2 linked regions of the Sorangium aterium genome follow. The protein of the gene in region 1 interacts with the protein of each later gene in a pairwise test. Links are inferred from orthologs where the notes say so. Each region holds a gene or a part of one and is shown on either strand. Other genes may lie near its edges.

The links.
Region 2: the proteins of grxD (region 1) and POL72_RS28380 interact in binary tests that used the Escherichia coli proteins (3 or more experiments, as listed by UniProt). The link is inferred for Sorangium aterium from one-to-one orthologs.

Annotation. Positions count from the first base shown.
Region 1 is NZ_JAQNDK010000003.1:335,509-346,606, forward strand. Bases 5,296-8,244 are described here. They hold grxD (Grx4 family monothiol glutaredoxin), read left to right. Parts: upstream 5,296-6,587; coding sequence 6,588-6,902; downstream 6,903-8,244. Other genes in these bases: POL72_RS25660 (hypothetical protein), read right to left, coding at 5,296-5,890; POL72_RS25670 (uracil-DNA glycosylase), read right to left, coding at 6,899-7,660; POL72_RS25675 (esterase/lipase family protein), read right to left, coding at 7,657-8,244. Also shown: POL72_RS25645 (zinc-ribbon domain-containing protein), read left to right, coding at 1-36; POL72_RS25650 (hypothetical protein), read left to right, coding at 246-3,347; POL72_RS25655 (hypothetical protein), read right to left, coding at 3,352-4,926; more of POL72_RS25660, read right to left, coding at 5,207-5,295; more of POL72_RS25675, read right to left, coding at 8,245-9,006; POL72_RS25680 (hypothetical protein), read left to right, coding at 9,037-10,251; 5'/3'-nucleotidase SurE, read right to left, coding at 10,899-11,098. UniProt on the Escherichia coli protein: Monothiol glutaredoxin involved in the biogenesis of iron-sulfur clusters.
Region 2 is NZ_JAQNDK010000003.1:1,090,105-1,101,219, forward strand. The notes cover bases 4,166-7,131. They hold POL72_RS28380 (BolA family protein), read left to right. Parts: upstream 4,166-5,456; coding sequence 5,457-5,807; downstream 5,808-7,131. Other genes in these bases: POL72_RS28375 (hypothetical protein), read left to right, coding at 4,166-5,333; POL72_RS28385 (metallophosphoesterase family protein), read left to right, coding at 5,822-6,634; POL72_RS28390 (hypothetical protein), read left to right, coding at 6,937-7,131. In the rest of the region: POL72_RS28355 (ABC transporter permease), read left to right, coding at 1-616; POL72_RS28360 (ABC transporter permease), read left to right, coding at 619-1,671; POL72_RS28365 (ABC transporter ATP-binding protein), read left to right, coding at 1,721-2,734; POL72_RS28370 (ABC transporter ATP-binding protein), read left to right, coding at 2,731-3,747; more of POL72_RS28375, read left to right, coding at 3,873-4,165; more of POL72_RS28390, read left to right, coding at 7,132-9,120; POL72_RS28395 (hypothetical protein), read left to right, coding at 9,139-11,115. UniProt on the Escherichia coli protein: Transcriptional regulator that plays an important role in general stress response. Has many effects on cell morphology, cell growth and cell division. Acts by regulating the transcription of many genes, including dacA (PBP-5), dacC (PBP-6), ampC and mreB.

The sequences.
Region 1 (11,098 bases):
ATGTGCGCGATGCAGTGCTCCGCAAAGGGCAAGTGAACGCGCGCAGGCCGTCGTCCGATCGGTGAGCGCAGATCCTCGTCGCCGGAGCCGCGCGCGCGGCGGCTGCTCCGGCGCCGGCTCTGCAATGCGCGAACGGCATGAGCCAGACGCGGCAGACACGCACGACGCGCGCCGCGGCTGGACCTTCGAGCGGGCGCCCGCAAGGACGGTGCGGCGCCCGGACCGCCGCGCTAGCATCGTCCGTCATGAGTGAGCCCGACGGGCGGCTGCGCGCGCCGATGCCTCGGTGGATGCCGGGCGCGGCGCGGCGCTCCGCGATGGCGCTGCTCCTCTGCGCGAGCGCGGCAGGGTGCGGTGGACGGGCGGCGATGACGCCATCCGGAGGACAGCCGTCGAGCGATCGCGGCGCCGCTGGGCACGCGTCGCGCCAGGCTCCGGGCGGGCGAGCCTCGCAGGGCGCGCTCGTGACCATGGTCACTCCATCGCGGCTGCTCCCGGACCTCGTCGGAGAGCGCGGCGTGGTGGCCAGCGAGGCGGGGGCCAAGCGGGTGCTCATCGATCGCATGCGCGTCGTCGCGCACGACGACGGATCGCTCGAGCGCGCCGCCGACCTGTTGCCGTCGGGTCAGGTCACCTCGCTCAAGCTGCCGACGCGCCTGGGCGGCGGTTACCTGTTCTACTCCTCGAACCGAGGCAGCGCGCAGCTCTGGCGGGCCCAAGCGTGGCTCGCCCCGCTCGAGCCGCTCGTCCAGCTGCCGTCGGAGGCGAACGAGATCCTCGCGGGGTTCGATCGCCTCTACGCTCGGCTCTCGCACAGCCACCGGCTCCTCGCGATCGACGCGCAGACGGGCGCGGCGATGCCGCTCGGCCCGCTCCCACCGGCGAGCTCGTACGGCCAGATCGCGTTCGCCGACGGCTGGCGCGCCGTGGTCGAGGCCGATCTGCGCGGCTTGCTCGTCACGTTCGACGCAGGGGCCACCTGGCGTGAGGTCGAGATCGACGCGCGGCCGACCTCCGTCGCCGTCGTCGGCGGCGATCCTGCCGTGATGACCGCGAGCGGGCTCTACGCGGTCGATGCGCGCGGCGGCGTGACGTACCGCACGCTGGAGGCCTCCGACGAGGTGCACGAGCCGCCGGCGCGCGCCCAGGGGCCTCTCGGGAGGCGCCCGCTGCGCGCGGCGGTCGAGGACGGGTGGCCCGACTCAAGCACGACCGCGGTGGTGGCTCGCGGCGGCGCCCTGGCGCGCGTCTCGCTGCGCGACGGGGCGGTCATCGACGTCGCGCCCGACGCCTATCCGGAGCGAGAGGCGGCCTGCCATGCGATCCGCGCGGGGGCGTCGTTCGGGTTCGTGTGCGGCGAGCGCGAGGGGCCGACGACCCTGTACGCCTTCCAGCCGCCGCTCGGCATGCGCCGGCTGATGCGCTTCGACGAGCCCCGCTTCGTTGTCGCGAGCGGCAACGGTGCGCTGGTGATCCGCGGCTCCTGCAGCGAGGACAGCGCGGTGCGCGCCGGGCGTGCGTACTGCGTCGTCGCCGCCGACGGGCGCACCCGCGAGATCCACGTCCGCGCGCCCGCGCGAGACGCCGGCATCGAGCGCGTCGTCGCGCTGTCCGACGGCCGCATCGCCGTCCTCTCGCCGCCTCGCCTGGACGCATCGGGGCAGCTCACGCTGCTCGAGGGGAGCGACGTCACGACCGTCCCGCTGATCCTCCCGGGAAAGCCGCGCAGCACCGCGCGCGATCTGCAGCGCGGCATGTGGATCGAAGGGTTCGAAGAGCGTGAGCCCGGCGTCATCGGCGGCTGGGTAGAGGCAGGCGGTCCGATCGTGGGCGTTCGGATCGACGCGAAGAGCGGGAAGGTGACCGCCGGCGCGCCGCGCCAGGACGGCACGGGCGCGCTGTTGTCAGGGCGGTTCGCGTTCTCCCTCGGAGAAGGCGAGCGCGCCGCCGAGTCGACGGACGGCGGGATGACCTGGCGCGCGCTCGATCTGCCGGAGCGGGACGACGACACCGCGGCGTCGAGGACGCGCGCGTGCGGCCCCGTCGGCTGCGTCTTCAGGGGCTGGATCCGGGTCGGCTGGGGCAAGGCGGCGATGCCGGACGATCTCGCCGAGGCGAAGCCGCCGCCGGTGCTTCAGATGCCGCTCCGCGCAGGGAGCCCGATCGCGATGCGCTGCGAGGCCCTCGGCTCCTCGACGCCACCGCTGCCGGACAAGCCTTCCGCCGCGCCGTCTGCGCGCGCCGAGGGAGCGCGCCCGGCCTCGTCGGTCACGCGCTCGGCGTCGACGGAGACACCGACGTCGCCGTGGGCTCCTTTCCGCAACACGCCGCCGCCCAAGCGCGGGGCGGACGAGATCGGCCTCGACAACGGGGCTCCGTACGACATCGTGACGATGCGCGCCTACGCATGGGGCAAGCGAGGCGCAGACTGGGCGCGCGCCGGGCGCTGGCTCCTCCGTTTCGACGATCGCTTCGACCCGGATGGCGGGGTGCGCTCCAGCGGCGTGAGCGCCTCGCCTTGGTCGGATGAGGCGTCGGCCGCCGAGGCGCTCGGGGTGGTGAGCCAGGGGGCGGCGTCCTGGGGCGCGTACCTCGACCCTGGCGGACGGGCCGCGCTGACCCACGTGTGTCGCGGCGCCGGATGCAGCCTGTTCGCAGCCTCTGAAGGGCTGCCGATCCTTCCGTTGCGCGACAGCGCCGGCCGCGCCGGCAATTTCCTCCGGCCGTTTCCGAGCGGCGCCGTGCGGCTCGGCGAGACGTGGTTCTTCGTGACGCCCGGCGGCTCGTATGACGTCGTGGCGCTGTGGCGCGCCGACCTCGGGATCGCGCGGCAGCTGGCGACCTACTATCGGCCTGGCCGCGCCGGCTACGGCGTGGATCCTCCGCGCCTGGTCCGGCGTGCGCTGGGCGGCGGTGTCGGCCTGCTCATCTCGGCGGCTCCCGACCCTGGCGTGCGCGCCGGCTCCTGGCACGTGCTCCCGATCGACCGCGAGACCGGCGCGCTCGGCGAGGCGGTGCCGCTCGGCCGCAAGGACCTCGCGGATACACGGCTCGAGCGTTGTACTCCGGGGCAGGACGGCTGGCTCCTCGACACGAGCCTGGAGGGCTCGCCGAGCTTCGATGTCGTCGGCAGCTCTCCCTCCCTCGACGGCGCCGAGTTCAGGCTTCGCCTCGATCCAGGCAGCGCGTGCGTCGAGGCGATGGCGGTGAGGCTGCAGGGCGCCTTCTCGAAGGCGCCCGAGAAGCAGAGCGACGTCGGCGCCGGCGCGATCCCGCTCGCTGCGACCGAGCGCGCGACGGGTCGGAGGTGGCGGTTGCGCTGCGAGCCGAAGGACGCCGCCAGATGATCCGCTAGTGGGTGATGGCGTCCGGCGAAACCGCGTTCACCCGCCCTTCGACGCCGACCTCCTCGCCTTGCCCGTAGCGGATGGCCCCGAGCCAGTCGGCCGTCCATGCGATCGGCGTGGCGGAGCTGTCGAGCTGCGCAGGGCCTGACGCGTTCACGACGATCTCGCCGATCATCCCTGCCTTCTCCGATGCCTCCGTGCCAGCGCGCCACAGGAGCTTGAGCCCGCCAGCGCACAGCATCGCCATGCAGTCGCTGGAGCAGTCGGAGTAGCCGCCGAGCAGCTCGCCGAGCGCCTGGCACTCTGCCGCAGCGGCGAGCGCTGCAGGGACGGACTCCGCATCCGCCTCCGCTGCGACCCCGAGCCCGGTCACTCCGCCGATGTATCGGGTCGGCGACCACGTCAGCGTCCCCGCGAGCCGGAGCACGTCGCCGGGATCCGCCGTCCACGACATGAAATGTTCCGATGGTACGCCCGCGTTGTCAGCGGTCACGCTGCCGAGCCAGCTCGCCTCGAAGAGCGCGCGTCCCTGCATGTCTCCCGCGCCGCTCAGCTGGCCATCGAGCGCGAGCGGCGTACCCGCGAGCCCGGCATGGGCCCATCCACGACACCTGTTGCGCAGGGGGACTGGGAGGGCGGCGAGGTGCGCCTGTGCCGCCGCGTCCCAGTCACCCTCGATGCGCTGCGCGGCAAACGCGGTCGCCTGGGCCGGCGGCGCCGCGCGCTGCATCGCGTCGAGCAGGGACGCGGCTTCCGCGCCGGCAGGCAAGAACGCGTCGAGCAGCTGCTCGGTCGCTGCTTCGAGCATCGCGGTCAGCCCCTCAGCCGTCACGAGGGTCAGCTTCGTGTCGAGGCGCGTCGCCGCCATATCGATCGGCAGGTCCTTGATCGGGACCCAGACGTCGCGCGCCGACCCGGCCAGCAGCTCTCGTTCGCCCACGCAACCCCACATGATCCGACCGCTGTGCAGAGCGACGGTAAGGCTCGGCCCTACAGGCGCGCCCTTGACGACCACCGGCTCGCCTGGACCGCCGTGCGCCACGAGCGCGCCCACGGGTGCTTCGGGCGCAGCAGCCGCGATCTCCTCGCAGGTGGCCTCCGCGACGACGCTCGCCGTCCAGCCCTTCGCGACCCGCGTTCCGTCGTAGACCGGGATGACGCGGAGCGTGCCGAAGCCCTCTGCGCTCACCGAAACACCGAGCTCGGCGGATGGCCCCTTCTTCGTCGCGGCGCGGAGCCGAAACGTGCTCCCCAGAGTCGACGCGTGGAGCTGAACCGAGGCCCTGCCATTTTCGTCCGCGACGGCCGTCGTGCGGTCGACCCATGCACCCGCAGCTTCGCCGAGGAGGGTGAAGCTCACCTCGTAGGGCGCGGGCGGTTGTCCCGTGACCCAGACCGTGCGCAGCTCCCCTGGCACGAGTTGGAGCGTACCTTCCTCCTCGAACGCCAAGACGGTGGGTTGAGCGGCGTCCCCGGGCGTATCGGGGCCATCCACCGACCCCTCGGCCATACGAAAAGAGCAGGACGCCAGTCCGACGATGGCGATCCAGGGAGCCGAGTACTTCCAAGGCAAGCTCACGCTTGGAGTGTACCTTGCATCTCCCCCGGCGAACAGCGGAGGGCGAAACGTACGACGTCCTTCCGGGTGAGCCATGTCCATCGACCACCGACCCTGCCGAGCAGAGCTTGGGGCGAGCGGGTTCACACAGGGGTGACGTCGCGAGCCGTGCCGCGAGGCGGTGGTGCCAGGGCCACGTGGCGGCAGCGGACGACCGCAGGGCAGCGGACGTCCCGCTGTGCGAGCGGTGGCGCCGCGCCTCGAGGCACGAGGCAGACGGCGCCGGACCGCAGGGACGCGACTACTTCACGTAGATCTGGGCGACGGCGAGGCCGCTGCCGCGGACGGTCATGATGGCCTTCGCGGGGCCGCCGACGGGGAGCGGATTCTTGAAGCAAGTGCCTTTGCCGCCGAGCGTGGCGTTCGGTCCGGTGGTGTTGTCCTGAGAGAGCACCACGGGCGGCAGCATCGGTGCGGGCTGGGCGACGATCTGCAGGTTGAGCTCCTGGACGCCGAGGCCCACGCCGATCACCGAATAACACTTGCCCGGCTGGATATTGAACGGCTGCTCGAGCGTCTGGCCGTCCTGGAACTGCCCGGCAAACGCGCCGCCTTCCGGCTGCATGCCCTGGACCTCGGAGGCCGCCATGGCGGTGAGGATCGGGGTCGCTGCGCTGACCGCGGCAGGCGCGATCGGGGTCGCCTGGCCGGTGCTCGTGCCCGTCGCGGTGGGCGTCTGCGTCGGGGTGGGGGTCGTGGTGGCAGGCGGCGTGTACTGGCCCGGCTGCTGGGTGGGTTGGCCGTACTGGCCCGGCTGGGCGGGCTGACCGTACTGTCCAGGCGGATATTGTCCGGGCGGGTACTGGGTTGACGCCCCGTACTGGTTCTGCATCTGCGACGGGTTGTTCGGCTCCGGGTCGCTGCCGCCGCAGGCGAGGGGCGCGAGGCCGAGCAGGGCCGCTGGGATGAGGACGTGCAAGCGCATACGAGGCTCCTTCAGGGTTGTGCGGGTGAGGCCGCGACAATGGGACGCTCGCCGCACCCGCGGCGGCTCACCGCCGCTGGTCACGGTCGGTGAGACGGCCGAGGTGGGGGCGTGTTCTACAACGACTTGGCAGCGCGAGGCCAGACGCTGCGGTGCAGGCGGCACGAGGCGCGTCCAGCGGGCCGAAAGCGCGGCGTCGCCGGGGCCTGGGTACACAGGTCCTGGAGCACGTTGTCGACCAGCATTCGACGTTCCGGTGTCCGCAGGCGGGCGCGCGCCGTATCGATCGCCCACCGTGTCCCTGCCCGGCCGCGGCCGTCGAGCCCCCTCGGTGGATGCGCTGAGCCCGGTCGGCGCGGCCCACCGACCCTGCGCCCCTCGCGAAGACGCACCTAGCCGTCGCCGCACCCGCCCGAGGATACACTGGTCCCTGCGGCCCTCCATGAGACCCCTGCGGCGCTCCATGAGACCCCTGCGGCGCTCCAGTCCAGTTGACGCGGGCGGAGGGCGACACCAGAAACCCCGTTCACAACCGCGCGCGGGGCGGGGCGGTCACGTGGTCCGCTTGGCGAGCCAAGTGCGGTCCCGTCGCGAGCCCCGCCGGACGCCACGGCGTGCGGCCCGGCGGTCACGCGCCGCTTCTGTGTAGATTGAACAATGGGCGATCCCGCTCGCGGCGGGAGATCAGGAACGAGCCATGAGCGACATCCACCAGGCAATCAAGGATACCGTCGAGAGCAACCGCGTCGTCCTCTTCATGAAGGGCACCAAGACCTTCCCGCAATGCGGGTTCTCGGCGCGGGCCGTCGACATCCTGAAAAAGTGCGGCGTGGACTTCAAGGACGTCAACGTGCTGTCCGACCCCTCGCTGCGCCAGGGGATCAAGGACTACTCGCAGTGGCCGACGATCCCGCAGGTCTATGTGGACGGGAAGTTCGTCGGCGGCTCCGACATCCTGATGGAGATGTTCCAGTCGGGCGATCTGCAGAAGCTCCTGTCGAACCAGAGCTAACGTCCGGATCGCTCGGGGGCGCGAAGCCCTGCTGCGCTCACCGCGCGGCGCAGGACCTCGTCGAACATGTCGCCGGTGAGCCGCCCCGTCTGGGTGTTCTGCTGGCTGACGTGATAGCTGCCGAAGAGCAGCGCCGCCGCGGCGCCGCCGCGCGGATCGGGGATCGACGCCTCCACGCCGTGCGCGAACGGCGGCAGGCGTGGGTGAGCTTCCGCGCGATCCCCCGCGGACGCGCGGCGTGCCCGGGCGAGCGCGCCGACGGCGTCATAGCCGATCTTGCCGAGCGCGAGGTAGACGCGCGCCCGATGCAGCGCCGCGAGCTCTCGGTCGATCCACCCACGACACGCCGCGAGCTCGGCGATCGTGGGCTTGTTGTCCGGGGGGGCGCAATGGCAGGGGGCGGTGATGAACACGCCCCGAAGCGAGAGCCCATCGTCGCGCGAGGTGCTCGTCGGCTGCGAGGCGAGCCCCGCTCGATAGAGCGCCGCGTAGAGAAAGTCGCCCGATCGATCGCCCGTGAACATGCGACCGGTGCGGTTCCCGCCGTGCGCCGCCGGGGCGAGCCCGACGATCACGAGCGGCGCGTCCGGATCGCCGAAGCCCGGCACAGGGCGGCCCCAGTAGGTCTGGTCCCGGTAAGCGCGCCGCTTCTCTCGCGCGACGTCCTCGCGCCACGCGACGAGCCGCGGGCAGCGCCGGCACTCGACGAGCTCCGCCGTGATCTGAGCGAGCGCGCGCGCCGCGCCGCCGCGGCTCACGCGGCGGGCTCGCCGCGCGCGCTCGTCGAGGCGCTGGTCTGCTCGAGGTCTACGCCGCGCTCCGACGCGCGCGCGTCAGCGAGCGGGCGCGGCGGCGCCGCCGCGTGCTCTGCCAGGCCGCCCTGCTCGCCGGCCACCATCCCGGTCACGATGCGGTCGAGCACCGCGTCGAAGCGCAGGCGATTGAAGCGGGCTCCGCTCGCCAGCCAGTCGATGTGCCCGCCCTTGCCCGGAAAATGGCCGACGATGTCCAGGTGGTCGGCCTTGCCGGCCCAGATGAGCTCCCCCCAGACCTGCGAGGCGAGCGGGACCACGCCGTCGTTGGCGTCCGGCGGCGGCAGCTCGCCGAGCACGCGCGCGAGCTTCTGCTCGATCGAGCCGTCATGGGAGCGGCAAGGGTAGTGCTCGTTCAGGCGGGCGGTGATGTTCGACAGCGCGGTGAAGATGGCAGCCGACATGGCCCCCCACGGCGACCGGAGCGCCGATACCCAGTCACGGACGGCGTTGCGTGGCGCGTACGTCGCGACGCTCTGGTACCGCAAGCCTGCGCGGTCCTCGAGGCCGGCGTGGAGCAGATCCATCGCCTCGGGCATGAGCTGGACGATGGCGCCCTGGTCGTCGCGCAAGAGCTTCAGCCAGGCGCGCAGCTCGCGGCTCGACGCGTCGTCGAGCACGCGGATGAAGCTCTCGACCGCGCGATCGATGAGCTCGATCTCGAAGAAGCCGAGCTGCGCCCGGCCGAAGGCGGCGACCAGCGCCGACGCGGCCGCGAGCGGAGGCGCGCCGAGCTTGAGGCCGGCCACCGTCAGCGCGGTGACGGCGTAGAGCAGGCGCTGGCCGCTCACCGTGGCGAAGAAGGCGGCGAGCGGGGTGCCGAAATGAGGCGTGTTGATGGTGGTGACGGACCGCAGCCGGCTCGTCCAGCCGAGCCTGCGATGAGCGTTCCCGGGGAGCCGCGCCGTCGGCGAAGCGACGAGGCGGGCGTCCAGGCCTCCGGTCGAGTGGCCTACGATGTGGATAGGGCCGTCATCGTCTCCGGCGCTCTCGTCGACGAGGCGGGCGAGCTTCGCCGCCCGGCGGAGGATGGAGGCCGTCGGGTGGACCTCGCAGACGTGGATCTCGACGATCCGGCCGCGATCGCGGAACCGCTCCTCGATCGCGCGGATGAAGTGCTCGAAATACTCGAGGGAGGCGAGGGTCGCGAAGCCGAACATGCCCGGCGACAGGTAGACGCGCGTCTTCTGCACGCGCGGGAATGTGACATGCCCGCCGGCCCTCCGCGGCATTTCCATCGCCGCCCGCGCCTGCGGCCACGGCAGCCGGGCGGCGTGAAGAAGCGGCGGCATGCCGGCCGCAAATCCGGCTACCCTGCGAGCGTGGACGACCCCAGCGCGCGGGAGATCGAGGCGGCTGTACAGGAGGCCCTGGGCCTGTTTGGAACATCAGGCTCGGTGAGCGTGCAGGGGCGCCAGATCGCGCTGCGTGGGCGCGGTGCGCCCGTGGCCATTGATCTGGAGCAGCTGGTCGAGCAGTGGCCGCTTCTGCCGCAAGAGCTGCGCACGCGTAAGGCGTCCGACATCGCGCGGCGGCTCGCTCAGGCGCACCGCGCGGTGAGCTCGCTCGCGCCGCCAGCGCCGGCCGCCCGGGTCCGGCCAGCGCGGCACCTCGTGATCCCCGTCGGCGTGATCGCGCTCGTGGTGGTCGGCGCGCTCTTCGCGTCGCGCATGTTCCGATCGCGCGAGGCCCCGGCCGCCTCGCCCACAGAGCCGGAGACGACCGCCGGCGAGGATGCGGCGCGGAACGCGCGCACGTGCGAGGCCGCGCGCAAGCGGATCTACGCCGGCGCTTCCATGGGGCCCTTCGAGCTCGCGGGCTGGGCCGCCGAGCTCTGGCTGGCGATGCCGCGCGGCGCCGCCGCAGCGGAGGTCGCCGCCGGCGCCGGGGAACCTCCAGCCCTGACCGCCGAGTCCGTGGGGCTGGGCGCGCTCATCGCGCAAGGCAAGCTGACGGCGGGCGCCGACGCCGATCTCGCCGCGATCACCGACGGGGTCGTGGAGATCGTCCCCGGGTTCGACGCGGAAGAGGCGAAGCGCTCGCCGTCGTGGCGCGCGATCACCGCGCGCTTCTCCGGCGGATACGCGCGGGCATACTTCGATCCCGCGCACCGGGCGCGCTTCGTCGCGCTCGGCGATCGCATGGCCGACGCGTCCGCCGCGGCGCTGGGCGCCCTGTACGCGCGCTGCGCGCACCTGCCCTACCACGACGCAGGCGCCTGGTTCCGCGGCTCGGATCCGGCCGCGGCGGCGACGGCGCTCGTCTATGCGTCCGGCCTCTTCGCCGAGATGTCGGCGGTCGATCGAGGGGCGCTCGCTGCGCTGCCAGGGGTGGGGCCGATCGACGCCTTGCGCGGCGCCGGCGCCTCGCTCGACGCGGCGAGCCTTGGCAAGCTGGTGGGGGCGCACGGCGGGGGCATCACGAAGGGCGGCACGGGCGCGGTCGTCATCACGTTCCCCGTCGGCGGGCCGACCCGGGCGACGACCGCGAGCCGCACCGTCGCGCGCAAGCTGCAGGTCGGCGTGGGCCAGGAGTGAACGCTCACTCGCCCGCGGCGAAGTGAACGATCGAGAAGACCGGCGCCGCGTCGCCGGCGCGCTCCGCGAGGAGCGCCCGACCGCCGAGGAAATCGAGCTCGACGACGAAGGCGAAGCCGGCGACCTCGCCGCCCTGCTTGCGCGCGAGCTCCGCCGCGGCCGAGGCCGTGCCGCCGGTAGCGAGCAGGTCGTCCACGATGAGGACCCTGGCCCCCGGCCTGATCGAGCCCTTGTGCATCTCGAGCTCTGCCGTGCCGTACTCGAGCGCGTACGCCACGCGATCGGTCGCGGCCGGGAGCTTGCCGGGCTTGCGCACGGGCACGAAGCCGGCGTTGAGCCGGGCCGACAGCGCGCCGCCGAAGATGAAGCCCCGCGACTCGACGCCGACCACGACGTCGACGTGCTCGCCGACGAAGCGCTGGGCCAGGAGATCCAGCGTGATGTGGAGCGCCCGCGGATCCGCGAGGAGCGGCGTGATGTCCTTGAAGAGGATCCCGGGCTTCGGAAAATCCGGGACGTTCCGGAGGTGCGCCTTGAGGTAACGGAGCGCGTGCTCGGAGGGCAGGGCGTCGTGATTGAACATGACGCGAGCCTAGGCGAGCGCATTCGAGCCGGAAAGCGCTCCACGCGTCGCGATGCGAGCTACGTCAGGCGACGTGGCCGTCGTTGAGCTCCGCGGCGAGGAGGCCTGCGATGCCCTCGTGCTGCGCGGCGAAGAGGTCGAGCGTCAGCGGCGTGACGCTGACGGCCCCTTCGTCGTAGGCCTCGGTGTCCGAGCCGGGGACGAGGTCGTGGCGTACGCCCGCGCCGCCGATCCAGAGGTACTCGTGCCCGCGCGGATCCCGGC
Region 2 (11,115 bases), 750 kb from region 1 along the record:
CTTCTGGGCGATGCTCTTCGCGCTCGCGATGGGCATCCCGCTCGGCATCGTCGGCGCGATCCGCCAGAACACCTGGAAGGACACGGCGGCCATGGGGGTCGCCATGGTCGGCCTCAGCGTGCCGCGGTACGTGCTGGCCCCGCTGCTCATGCTCGTCTTCTCGCTCAAGCTCTACTGGTTCCCTGTGGCGCGCTGGGAGACGTGGCGGCACATGGTGCTGCCGGTCATCTGCGCCGGGCTCCCGGTCGCGGCCTACATCGCCCGGCTGACGCGCGGCGGGATGCTCGAGGTGATCCGCTCGGATTTCATCCGCACCGCGCGCGCCAAGGGGCTCTCCGAGCGCAAGGTCGTCCTGAAGCACGCGCTCCGGGGCGGGCTGCTCCCGGTCGTGAGCTTCCTCGGCCCCGGCTTCAGCGGCCTGCTCGTCGGCTCCCTCGTCGTGGAGAAGATCTTCAACATCCCCGGCATGGGCCGCTATTTCGTCGAGGCGGCCACGAACCGCGACTACAACCTCGTGATGGGGGTCATGCTCGTTTACGGCTTCCTGCTCATGCTCTTCAACGCGATCGTCGACGTGGCGTACGCCTTCATCGACCCGCGCGTGGAGCTGCGCTGACCATGCTCCACGCCGCCCTCCCGCAGCCCGCCGCCCCCGGCGATCCGCCCGCTGTCCCCGGCGGCGCGGGCGGCGCGGCGCCAAGCCCTGCCGGCCCGCTGCGGCTCGACGCGCTGGAGCAGGGATCGAGCCTCGGTCGCGACGCGTGGCGGAGGCTCCGGAAGAACCGCGCCGCGGTCGCCTGCGGCGTCGTGCTCATCGCGATGATCCTCGCCTGCATCCTCGTCCCCGAGCTGTCGAGCTACCGGTACGACAAGGCGGATCTCAAGCTCGGCGCGCAGCCCCCGTCGCTCGCCCACTGGATGGGCACCGACTACTTCGGCCGCGACCTGATGGCCCGCGTCTTCTTCGGCGGGCGCATCTCGTTCGCGGTCGGCATCGTCGCGACGCTCGTGAGCTTCGTCATCGGCGTGAGCTGGGGCGGGGTAGCCGGCTACTTCGGCGGCAAGGTCGACGCGATCATGATGCGCATCGTGGACGTGCTCTACACGTTCCCGTTCCTGATCCTCGTCATCCTGCTCATGGTCTTCTTCGCGAACGACCAGACGGTCCTCTACCGCGCCTGGAAGGTCGCGCTCGGCCTCTTCGTCAAGGAGCCGTCGGACCCGAGCTACTTCCCCGTCTTCCAGATCGTCGTCGTCTTCGCGGCCCTCGGCGGCATCTCCTGGCTCACGATGGCCCGCATCGTCCGCGGCCAGGTCATCGCGCTGCGCGGACAGCCGTTCATCGAGTCGGCGCGCTCGATCGGCGTCGGGCACGCCGCGCTGATCTTCCGGCACCTCGTTCCGAACGCGGTCGGCCCGATCATCGTCTACACGACGCTCACCATCCCCGAGGTGATGATGACCGAGGCGTTCCTCAGCTTCCTCGGCCTCGGCACGCAGGAGCCGCTGTCGAGCTGGGGCCTGCTCGCGTCCACAGGCGCCGACGCGATGGACCTCTTCCCCTGGCAGCTCATCTTCCCGGCGCTGATGCTCGCGCTCACGCTGATCTGCTTCAACTTCCTCGGTGACGGGCTCCGCGACGCCCTGGATCCTCGCATCCGAAAGGACTGAAGGGCGGCGCGCCCCTCCCGGGACGCGCGCCGGCACGGACCATGCTGCCATGCTGATCGAGGTCAAGAACCTGAAGACCCACTTCTTCACCGAGGAGGGGGTGGTCCGCGCGGTCGACGGCATCTCCTTCAGCCTCGATCGCGGCGAGGTCCTCGGCATCGTCGGCGAGTCCGGCTCGGGCAAGAGCGTGACGAGCCTCTCGCTCCTGCGGCTCATCCCCGACCCGCCGGGCAGGATCGTCGGCGGCCAGATCCTGCTCGAGTCCGAGGGCGGCGTCGTCGAGGACCTCGTGGAGGCGAGCGAGGCGCGGATGGAGCGCGTCCGAGGCGACCGGATCGCGATGATCTTCCAGGACCCGATGACGTCGCTGAACCCCTACCTCCGGGTGAGCGAGCAGCTCATCGAGGTGCTGGAGCTCCACCGCGGCATGGGCCGCGCCGAGGCGCGCCGGCGCTGCGTCGAGATGCTGCAGGCGGTCGGGATCCCCGCGGCGGCGTCGCGGATCGACGACTACCCGCACCAGCTCTCGGGCGGGATGCGGCAGCGCGTGATGATCGCGATGGCGCTCCTGTGCGACCCGGATCTGCTGATCGCGGACGAGCCGACGACGGCGCTCGACGTCACGATCCAGGCGCAGATCCTCGACCTGATCGGGGAGCGGAAGGAGGCGCTCGGCGCGGCCGTCCTCCTCATCACGCACGATCTCGGCGTCGTGGCGAAGATGGCCGATCGCGTCGCGGTCATGTACGCCGGGCGCATCGTCGAGGAGGGCCCCGTCGGCGCCATCTTCCACGCCGCCCGGCACCCGTACACGATCGGCCTGTCGCGCTCGATCCCGCGGCTCGACGACGCGCGCGGCGCGGACCTGGTGCCCATCCCCGGGATGCCGCCCTCGCTCGCGCGCCTGCCGTCGGGCTGCCCGTTCCACCCGCGCTGCGCGCACGCGATCGCGGCGTGCCGGGAGGAGGCGCCGCCGCCGCGCGTCGTCTCGGGCGAAGGCAACAGGAAGGCGCTGCACGTCGTGCGGTGCCACGTCGAGGACGTCGCAGGACGAGCGCCATGACCACCGCCGCAACACCCCCGCCGCTGCTCTCGGTGCGCGATCTCAAGGTCCACTTCCCGGTGCGCCGCGGCCTGCTCCAGCGGCAGGTCGGCACGGTGCGCGCGGTCGACGGCGTCTCGTTCGACGTCGACCGGGGCGCGACGCTGGGCCTCGTCGGCGAGTCCGGCTGCGGCAAGTCGACGACCGGCCGGGGCATCCTCCGCCTCGTCCCGCCCACGTCGGGGAGCGTGAAGATCGACGGCCGGGAGATCCTGTCGCTCGACCCGCGCGCGCTGCGGAAGGCGCGCCGCGAGATGCAGATGATCTTCCAGGACCCGTACGCGAGCCTGAACCCGCGCATGACGGTCCACGACCTCATCGCCGAGCCGCTCTCCACCCACGGCCTCGTCTCGTCGCGCGACGAGGCGCTCCGCGAGGTGGCGGGCCTCATGGAGCTCGTCGGGCTATCGCCCTCGTACATGCGGCGTTATCCGCACGAGTTCTCCGGCGGCCAGCGGCAGAGGATCGGCATCGCCCGCGCGCTCGCCCTGAAGCCGAAGCTCGTGATCGCGGACGAGCCTGTCAGCGCGCTCGACGTGAGCATCCAGGCCCAGATCGTCAACCTGCTCGCGTCGCTCCAGCGCGAGCTCTCGCTCACGTACGTGTTCGTCGCGCACGACCTCGCCGTGGTCCGCCACCTGTCAAGCGAGATCGCGGTGATGTACCTCGGCCGGATCGTCGAGCGCGCTCGTCCAGACGAGCTCTTCCGTTCACCGCAACATCCGTACACGCAGACCCTGCTTTCGGCGATCCCGATCCCGGATCCCGACGTGGAGCGCACACGCCGCCGGCTGCCCCTCGTCGGCGAAGTGCCGAGTCCGCTGAACCCGCCGTCGGGGTGCCATTTCCACACACGCTGTCCCTATACGATGGACCGGTGCAGCGCCGAGGCCCCTCCGCTGGAGGAGCGTCGCCCTGGGCACTGGGCCGCGTGCCATCTCACGGAGTTGCCCACGGCACCTACGCATCCGTGATGTGATCCGGCGGCGCGCAATACCCCACATCGGCTGAGCTCGTTGTCCAGACATGACGTGGAATGTCCGATGACAGGATTTTCCTGACCTCTGCGTGCGGCAGGGGGGTTAGGATCCCTGGACCGATGCCGCGAATCTCCGACGCCACGCTTCGCGCCCAGATCCCGACGGCCCTCCTCATCGGCGGCGATCAGGCGTTGCTCCAGCGCTGCCAGACGGCGGCGATGGATGTGGGGATCATCGTCAAGGCGTGCCCTGTATCGATGGCCGCCGCGCTCGCGGAAGAGCGTCGTCCGGTGGTCATCGTGGTCACGTCGTCGACTTACGCGCTCGCTCCCGAGGCGTTCGAGGAGATCGCGCGCGACGTGGTCAGCACGCTCGTGCGGGTCGACGAGGCGATGGTGGAGGACGAACTCGGGGCGATGCTGGCCACGGCGGCGCGCGAGAGCCGCAAGCAGCGCTCGCGGCAGCAGACGCCCGGTCGCTACTCGATGATGCCTGCGGACGAGGGCGCGTCGGTGCCGCGCTCGGAGCGCATGACCATCGGGGTGATGAAGGCGGCCCCGTCGTCGCGGCGCGACCCCGAGGCGACGCCGCTGCCGCGCTCCGGGCCGCGCAGCGCGGGCGCGCAGGAGCCGCGCAGCGCAGGCGCGCAGGAGCTCGCGTACCGCGAGCGCGTGGCGGCTGCCGTGGCTGCGCAGCGGCCGGAGCGCTCACGCGCGGAGGCGCCGGGGGAGGCGGCGTACCGCGCCCGCGAGGCGCCCGTGCCGCGCTCGGAGCGCCTGGGGGTCATGGTGGGGCCGCCCTCGTCGCGCGCGCGCCGTGAGCTGCCCGCTCCGACGCCTCTCCCGCCGCCGCCGGCTGCCGGCCCGGTGGTTGCGCGCCGGGACGCGTCTGCGCCGCCCTCGGTGAGGGGGGGCGCCCATGCGCGGCGGGATGTGCCGGTGCAGGCATCGCCGGCGGCTGGAGCCTACGTGCGGCGGGATACGCCGCTGGCGGGCTCGCATCCGGTCGAGGCCTACGTGCGGCGGGATACACCGGTGGCTGGCTCGCAGCAGGCCGGGGCGTACGCGCATCGGGAGGCGCCGGCCGCGACGTCTGCACGGCGGGAGACGTCCGCGCAACAGGCCGTTCCGAGCTCGCGGCAGCAGGCCGGGGTGGCTCCACGCCGGGATACGCCGGCGGCGCATGCGCTTCCGCGGCAGGTGCCTCCGTCGCCTGCCGCGCAGCCGTGGGAGCAGCGCGACCTGCAGCCGTGGGAGCAGCGCGACGCGCAGCCGTGGGAGCAGCGCGACGCGCAGCCGTGGGAGGAGAACATCGGCCCGCAGCCAGGCGCGGCATCCCCGCAGCGGGATGTGCTCGCGATGGGCTCGCAGGACGGCGAGGCGCACCGCGGTCACTCCGCGCCGTCGCCGAGCTCCCACCGCGCGCCGCCGAGCTCCCACCGCGCGCCGCCGAGCTCCCATCAAGCGCCGCCGAGCTCCCATCAGGCGCCGCCGTCCTCTCGCAGGGCGCAGTTCCACGTCGACATCGCTCTCCTGTTCGATGAGCGAGGTCTGCCGCGCGCCGATCCCCAGGCGAAGTGACGCTCGACCGGGGCGCGCCGTGCGGCTCATCCGTTGGCGGGGCGCCGGGCGATCCCTTTGTCGGCGAGCGGCCGCGTCGCACGGGTGACCGGCGGCGCGGCGGAGGGTAAGCTTCGCGCGGCCATGACGACAGGGACGAAGCAGGAGTCGATCCACGGCAAGCTCGTTCGCGCGCTCGATCCCGTGCACATCGAGGTGGAGAACGAGAGCCGCATGCACAGCGTGCCGGTGGGCTCGGAGACCCACTTCAAGGTGCTCGTGGTGAGCGAGGCATTCCGGGGCCTGAGCCCGCTCGATCGCCACCGCCGCGTCAACGACGTGGTGCGCGAGGAGTTCCGCGCCGGGCTGCACGCCCTGACGATCCGCGCGATGACACCGGACGAGTGGGAGCGGCAGGGGGGCGCGGACTTCCGCTCTCCCGCGTGCCTGGGCGGCTCCAAGGCGGCGCCGGAGCCCGGCGCCAAGTCGGGCTGAGCGGCGAGGCGCGCATGGAGCTCGTCGTCGCGCTCGTCTCGGACCTTCACTTCGGCCCGGAGGCATCGTTCGGGGGCAAGCTGCGCAAGCTCACCGGCGAGGCGCCCGCCCTGACCCGCGCCTTCGTGAGGCGGATGAACGAGGTCACGCGGCCCGATCTCGTCGTGAATCTGGGCGACGACATCGAGGACGAGGGGCCCGAGGCCGATCGGGAGCGCTACGGCGCCTGCATGGCCGCGCTCGGCGGCCTGAAGGCCGAGCTCTTCCACGTCGCCGGCAACCACGACGTGATCCACCTGAGCGAGGCCGAGCTGCTGTCTGCCTGGGGCAGACCCGAGGCGACGCGGCTCCACTACGCCTTCGACCGCGGCGGCTTCCATTTCACGGTCCTCCACACGCGCGAGCGCAAGGATCACGACATCTCGCTCGGGCCAGAGCAGCTCGCCTGGCTCGGAGAGGACCTCGCGGCGTCCTCGCTGCCGAAGATCGTGCTGATGCACCACAGCGCGGCCGATCAGGATCTCCGGGGCAACCGCTGGTTCGAGGGGAGCCCGCACATCTGCCTCGTGCGCGAGCGGCGCGCGATGCGGAAGATCTTCGAGGAGCACGGCGTGCTCGCCGTCTTCAACGGTCATCTGCACTGGAACCACCTCGACGTGATCCGCGGCATCCCGTACGTGACGCTCCAGAGCCTGATCGAGAACCTCGACGACGACGCGCCGGGTCGCCCCGCCGCGGCGCACGCGGTCGTGCGGCTCGGCCCGAAGCGCATCGTCGTGGAGATCGAGGGCGCCGAGCGGGCGCGCTACCAGTTCGACCGGCGGTAGGGGGCGGAGCGCGCCCGAGCGGCAGATTGAACGGGGAGACGGGGAAGCGGGGAGATGGGTGGGATTTCACTCCCCGTCTCCCCACCTCCCTGTGAACTTCACGAGAAATTGGAGGGGATTCTTCAGCCGGCGCCCGCCGATTCAGCCGATGTCGTGAGCGCGGCGCGTCGCCGGCCCGGCCGGGAATCGGCCGAGAGATCCGCGCCATTGCCCGGTTCCGATCGTCGGTTTCAGGCGTGCGTCGGCTCGGAACTCCAATTGACACCTCATTCCGGGGCACTTTAGCGTTATTCTCGACTTTCATGCGTCGCAACGACTCACGCCTCCGCCCCGCTCTCCTCCTCGCGCTCGCCTTGTTCGGCGCCGATTGCGGTGACGACGCCATCTGTTCGCCAGGCGCCCTGTCCGCCTGTTTCCTCGCCGACGGGTCGCTCGGCGCGCAGCAGTGCAACGCGGATGGCACCGCGTTCGGCGCGTGTGCCCCCGTGGCGAGCGGGTCTCGACGAGGGTGCGAACACCTCGACGAAGCGTGCTGCCCCGCGCTCCCCGAAGAGCTCGTCGCGGGCTGCCACGCCGCAGCGAGCCAGGAGAACGACGCCGCGTGCGACGATTTCCTCGCGAGCGCCAACGCGGTCGATCTCTGCACCGGAGGGCCCGGCGAGGGCGGCGCGCCGGTGGTCCCTTATGGCCCGAGCTGCGCCGGCCTGCTCGACGCGTGCTGCGCGGCGCTGCCGGCGCAGCTCAGAGAAGCGTGCCACGCGACCGGATTCCGGGGCAACGAGCAGCTGTGTCACCGGTTCCTGGAGAGCGACGCCAAGGACAACGGCTTTTGCGCCGACGTCGACCCCGCGGCCGAGAGCTGCGGTTATCTGTCGGAGCGGTGCTGTCCCTCGCTCCCCGAGGGGGCGCGCGAGCGCTGCGCCGCCCTCGCGGGGGAGTCCGACGCGGCGCGGTGCCTCGACTACCTCGGCGGCGCAGCGGACGCGGGCCGCTGTCCGAGGCTCGCCCCGGACGAGCCGTTCAGCGCGGCTCCGTGCGAGGCGCTGCTCGATACGTGCTGCGCGACGCTCGATCCTGAGCTCGCGGTCGAGTGCGATCTGGCCGCGATGTCGGGGGGCCATGCCCGCTGCGCGGCGTTCACCAGCTCGATCCGCGCGTTCGGCCTCTGCCTCGACGGCGACGGCGCGGGGGGCGGCGGCGACGGCTGCGGGGACACGTCGAGCGACGTGGACAACTGCGGATTCTGCGGCAACGTCTGCGGCGACCAGCACGCGACGCCCTCGTGCGCGGCCGGCAGGTGCTCGCTCGCGTGCGACCTCGGCCACGCCGACTGCGACGGCGAGCCTGCGAACGGCTGCGAGGCAGACGTCGAAGGCGACGCGAACAACTGTGGGGCCTGCGGCAACACCTGCAGCGCGCTCCACGCCGCCGCGACCTGCGTCGCGGGCGCCTGCGAAGCCGTGTGCGACGCCGGGTACGCCGACTGCGACGGCCAGCCTGCGAACGGCTGCGAGGTCGCGCTCGCCTCGGACCCGTTCAACTGCGGCGCGTGCGGCAACGACTGCGCGGGCGGCCTCTGCAGCGCCGGCGGGTGCGCCCCGGGCGCCACCTCGCTCGCCTCGGGCCTCGCGGTGCCTTCGGCGCTCGTCCTCGACAACAGCGCCCTTTACCTGGTCGGCTTCCAGCACGCCGGCGGCATCGCCGTCCGCGTCGACAAGGTCTCCGGCGGCGCGACGTGCCTCGCCAACGGGGCTCCTCCCGGGGTCGTGGGCTGCAGCGCCGACCGCTTCGAGGACATCGCGCTCCTCGGCGCCGACGCCGTCGTCACCGGCTCGTCCGGCGTGGTCCGGTACCCCTTGTCCGGCGGCGCCGCGATCCCCCTCACCACAGAGATCCCCGACCCCTGGGCCGTCGTCACCGACGGCAGCGAGGTCTGGTTCACCTCGCTCTCCCAGGGCGGGATCTACCGCGTCGACGCCCTCGCGAGCGGACAGCGCGCGCAGGAGATCACCGGCGTGTTCTCCGAGCCCGGGGGCGCGCTCGCGAGCGACGCGGAGCACCTCTACTGGTCCCGGATCGACGGCACCGTCGTGAAGCTCCGCAAGGACGGCACCGAGCGGCGCCAGATCGCGTCCGGACAGGTGGTGGACACGACGAACCTCACGCCTCACACCCTCGCCGTCGACGCCGGACACCTCTTCTGGAGCAGCCCGAACGGGTTCGTGTTCCGGCTCGCCAAGGACGGCGCCGACCTCACGGTGCTCGCCGACGACCAGCCGAACCCCGCCGGGATCGCCGTCGATCCCGGCGACGGCGGCGCTGTCTACTGGGCCAACCGCGTCGGCTCGATCCGCAAGGTCCCGAAGGCCGGAGGCGCCGTGACGACGCTCGCCGTCGGCCAGCGCGACGCGATCGCGATCGCCGTCGACGAGGCGTTCGTCTACTGGGCGACCCGGGCGGGGGACGTCCGCAAGATCGCGAAGTGAGCTGAGAGCAGCCGGGAGATGCAGCGCATGCACGATCGCGTCGAGGGCAGTCCGTCGCACCGAAGCCCTGTCTCGAGCCACCTCCGGCGTGTGCCGGCGGTGCGCCTCCTCGGGACGCTCGCCGTGCTGCTCGCCGCCGGGGTGGTGGCCGGCATGGGCTGCGGCAGGGAGCCGCCCCCGCCCGCCGTCGCGGCGCCGCCCCTGGGCGCGCAGGCGAACGACGACGCGTGCGCGTGCAGCGGCGGCTTTTATTACAACGGCGAGGCGATCCCGATCGAGGACACCCGGTGTGACAGCTTCGTGTGCGGGCGCGACCTCATCGCCTATCACTGCGTCGACCTCGGCGCGAACGACAACTGGCGCAGCTTCCCGGGGAACAGGTGCGGCGATCTCTCCTGTCCTGGCGCAGGGACCTTCTGCGGCGCGGACGTCGTGAACGGCGAGCCCGCGGCCCTGTACCAGTGCGCGGGCGCGGGGCAGATCCCGCTCGAGTGGACGATCTGCGAGGGGGGCTGCCGGCGCGGGGCGTGCACCGAAGCCGCGACCAGCGAGTGCCCATGCGAGGTCCCGCCCGTGGCCGGCGGCGAGCACATCCCGCGCACCTGCGGGCAACGCGTGTGTTTCCCGACCGGCGCTGGCAGCGACGGGGTGAAGATGGTGTGCACCGCGGATGGGTGGCAGAGCCTGGGGCTCTCGTGCACGCAGCGCGCGGGCACCTGCAGCGCCTGCCGCGGGGTGCAGGACAGCTTCGACAACGAGGTGACCACGACCGCGTGCGGCGAGACGATCTGCGGCCTCGGGCACGGCAACCGCAGCGAATGGATCTGCGGAGAAGCGGGGTGGCTCGACCTCAATCGCCCCTGCGAACCGGGCGAGCCGGAGGACGAGGGCGCGGAGTTCGGCCGCTGCCCGGAGCAGTTCCAGGACAAGGACGGGAAATGGAAGTCGGTCGAGCAAGGCCAGACCTTCTGCGGTGATCAGGTCTTTCGCAGCCCCTGGAACAACGACCTGGCGCGGAGCTTTGGCGAGCCCTTGATCCGCATCAAGGGAGAGGCGACGCAGCTCTTCGCCTGCCCCGGGCCGGGCGCCCGCCCTGTGCCTTATCGCGACTGCTCCGCGCTCGGCGGCAGCGGCGAGTGCAAGCCCGTGCGGGAGCTGCCGGGCATGCACTACCACGAGGTCACCGGCGAGCAGCCCCAGGACGGCGCCAGGACGATCCGCGACTGGGACCGCTGCGACGAGGGGTGCCCCGCGGTCCCCGACGTGGTGTACGCCATGGCGGGGCCGGACGGCAACCGCTTCTGCCGCCATCTGTTCTGCGGGCAGCACGGGGTCACCGGTCGCGTCGGGACCTTGTACCAGTGCGCCTACGACGATTGGTCGTTCTGTCCACCGCCGGCGCAGTCCACGAGCGCCGTCGTGGGCCGCCCGGTGCCGTACGAGGAGTGTTCCGCGGCGTGTCTTCCGCGCGACGCCAAGACCCAGCACGACGTGTGTGATGCCACCTCGGATCAAGAGCCGTTCGGGATCCCGGATCCGGCGCCGGATCCGAGCCCTTCCTCGCGATGCGATGCGATCGTCGATTACCAGGGGAACGAGGTCCCTCTGTCGTCGCGGCGGCGGGGCGCGAGCGTCTGCGGCCGCGGCGGGCAGGTGTTCGAGTGCCGCGATCGGCAGCTCTACCGCCCCGACGGCTGGCACGCCACGGGCGTCTCCTGCGGCACGGCGTGCGGGATCTGTGGCCCCGATCCGTACGGGACCCAGTCCTCGTTCTGCGAGTCGGTCACGGACTTCTTCGGCAACGCGTGCAGCGATATCACCGCCGATCCGGGGGCGATCCTCTGCAACAACGTCGAGAACGTGGGGTTCAACGAGCCAGCGTACTGCGGCCACAACCCAGACCTGCACGCCCCGGGCGACCCGTGGATGCTCTACCACTGCAAGGCGTACTGCGAGCGCCAGGACGGGGCCGAGACCCGCCTCGTGCCGTGCGAG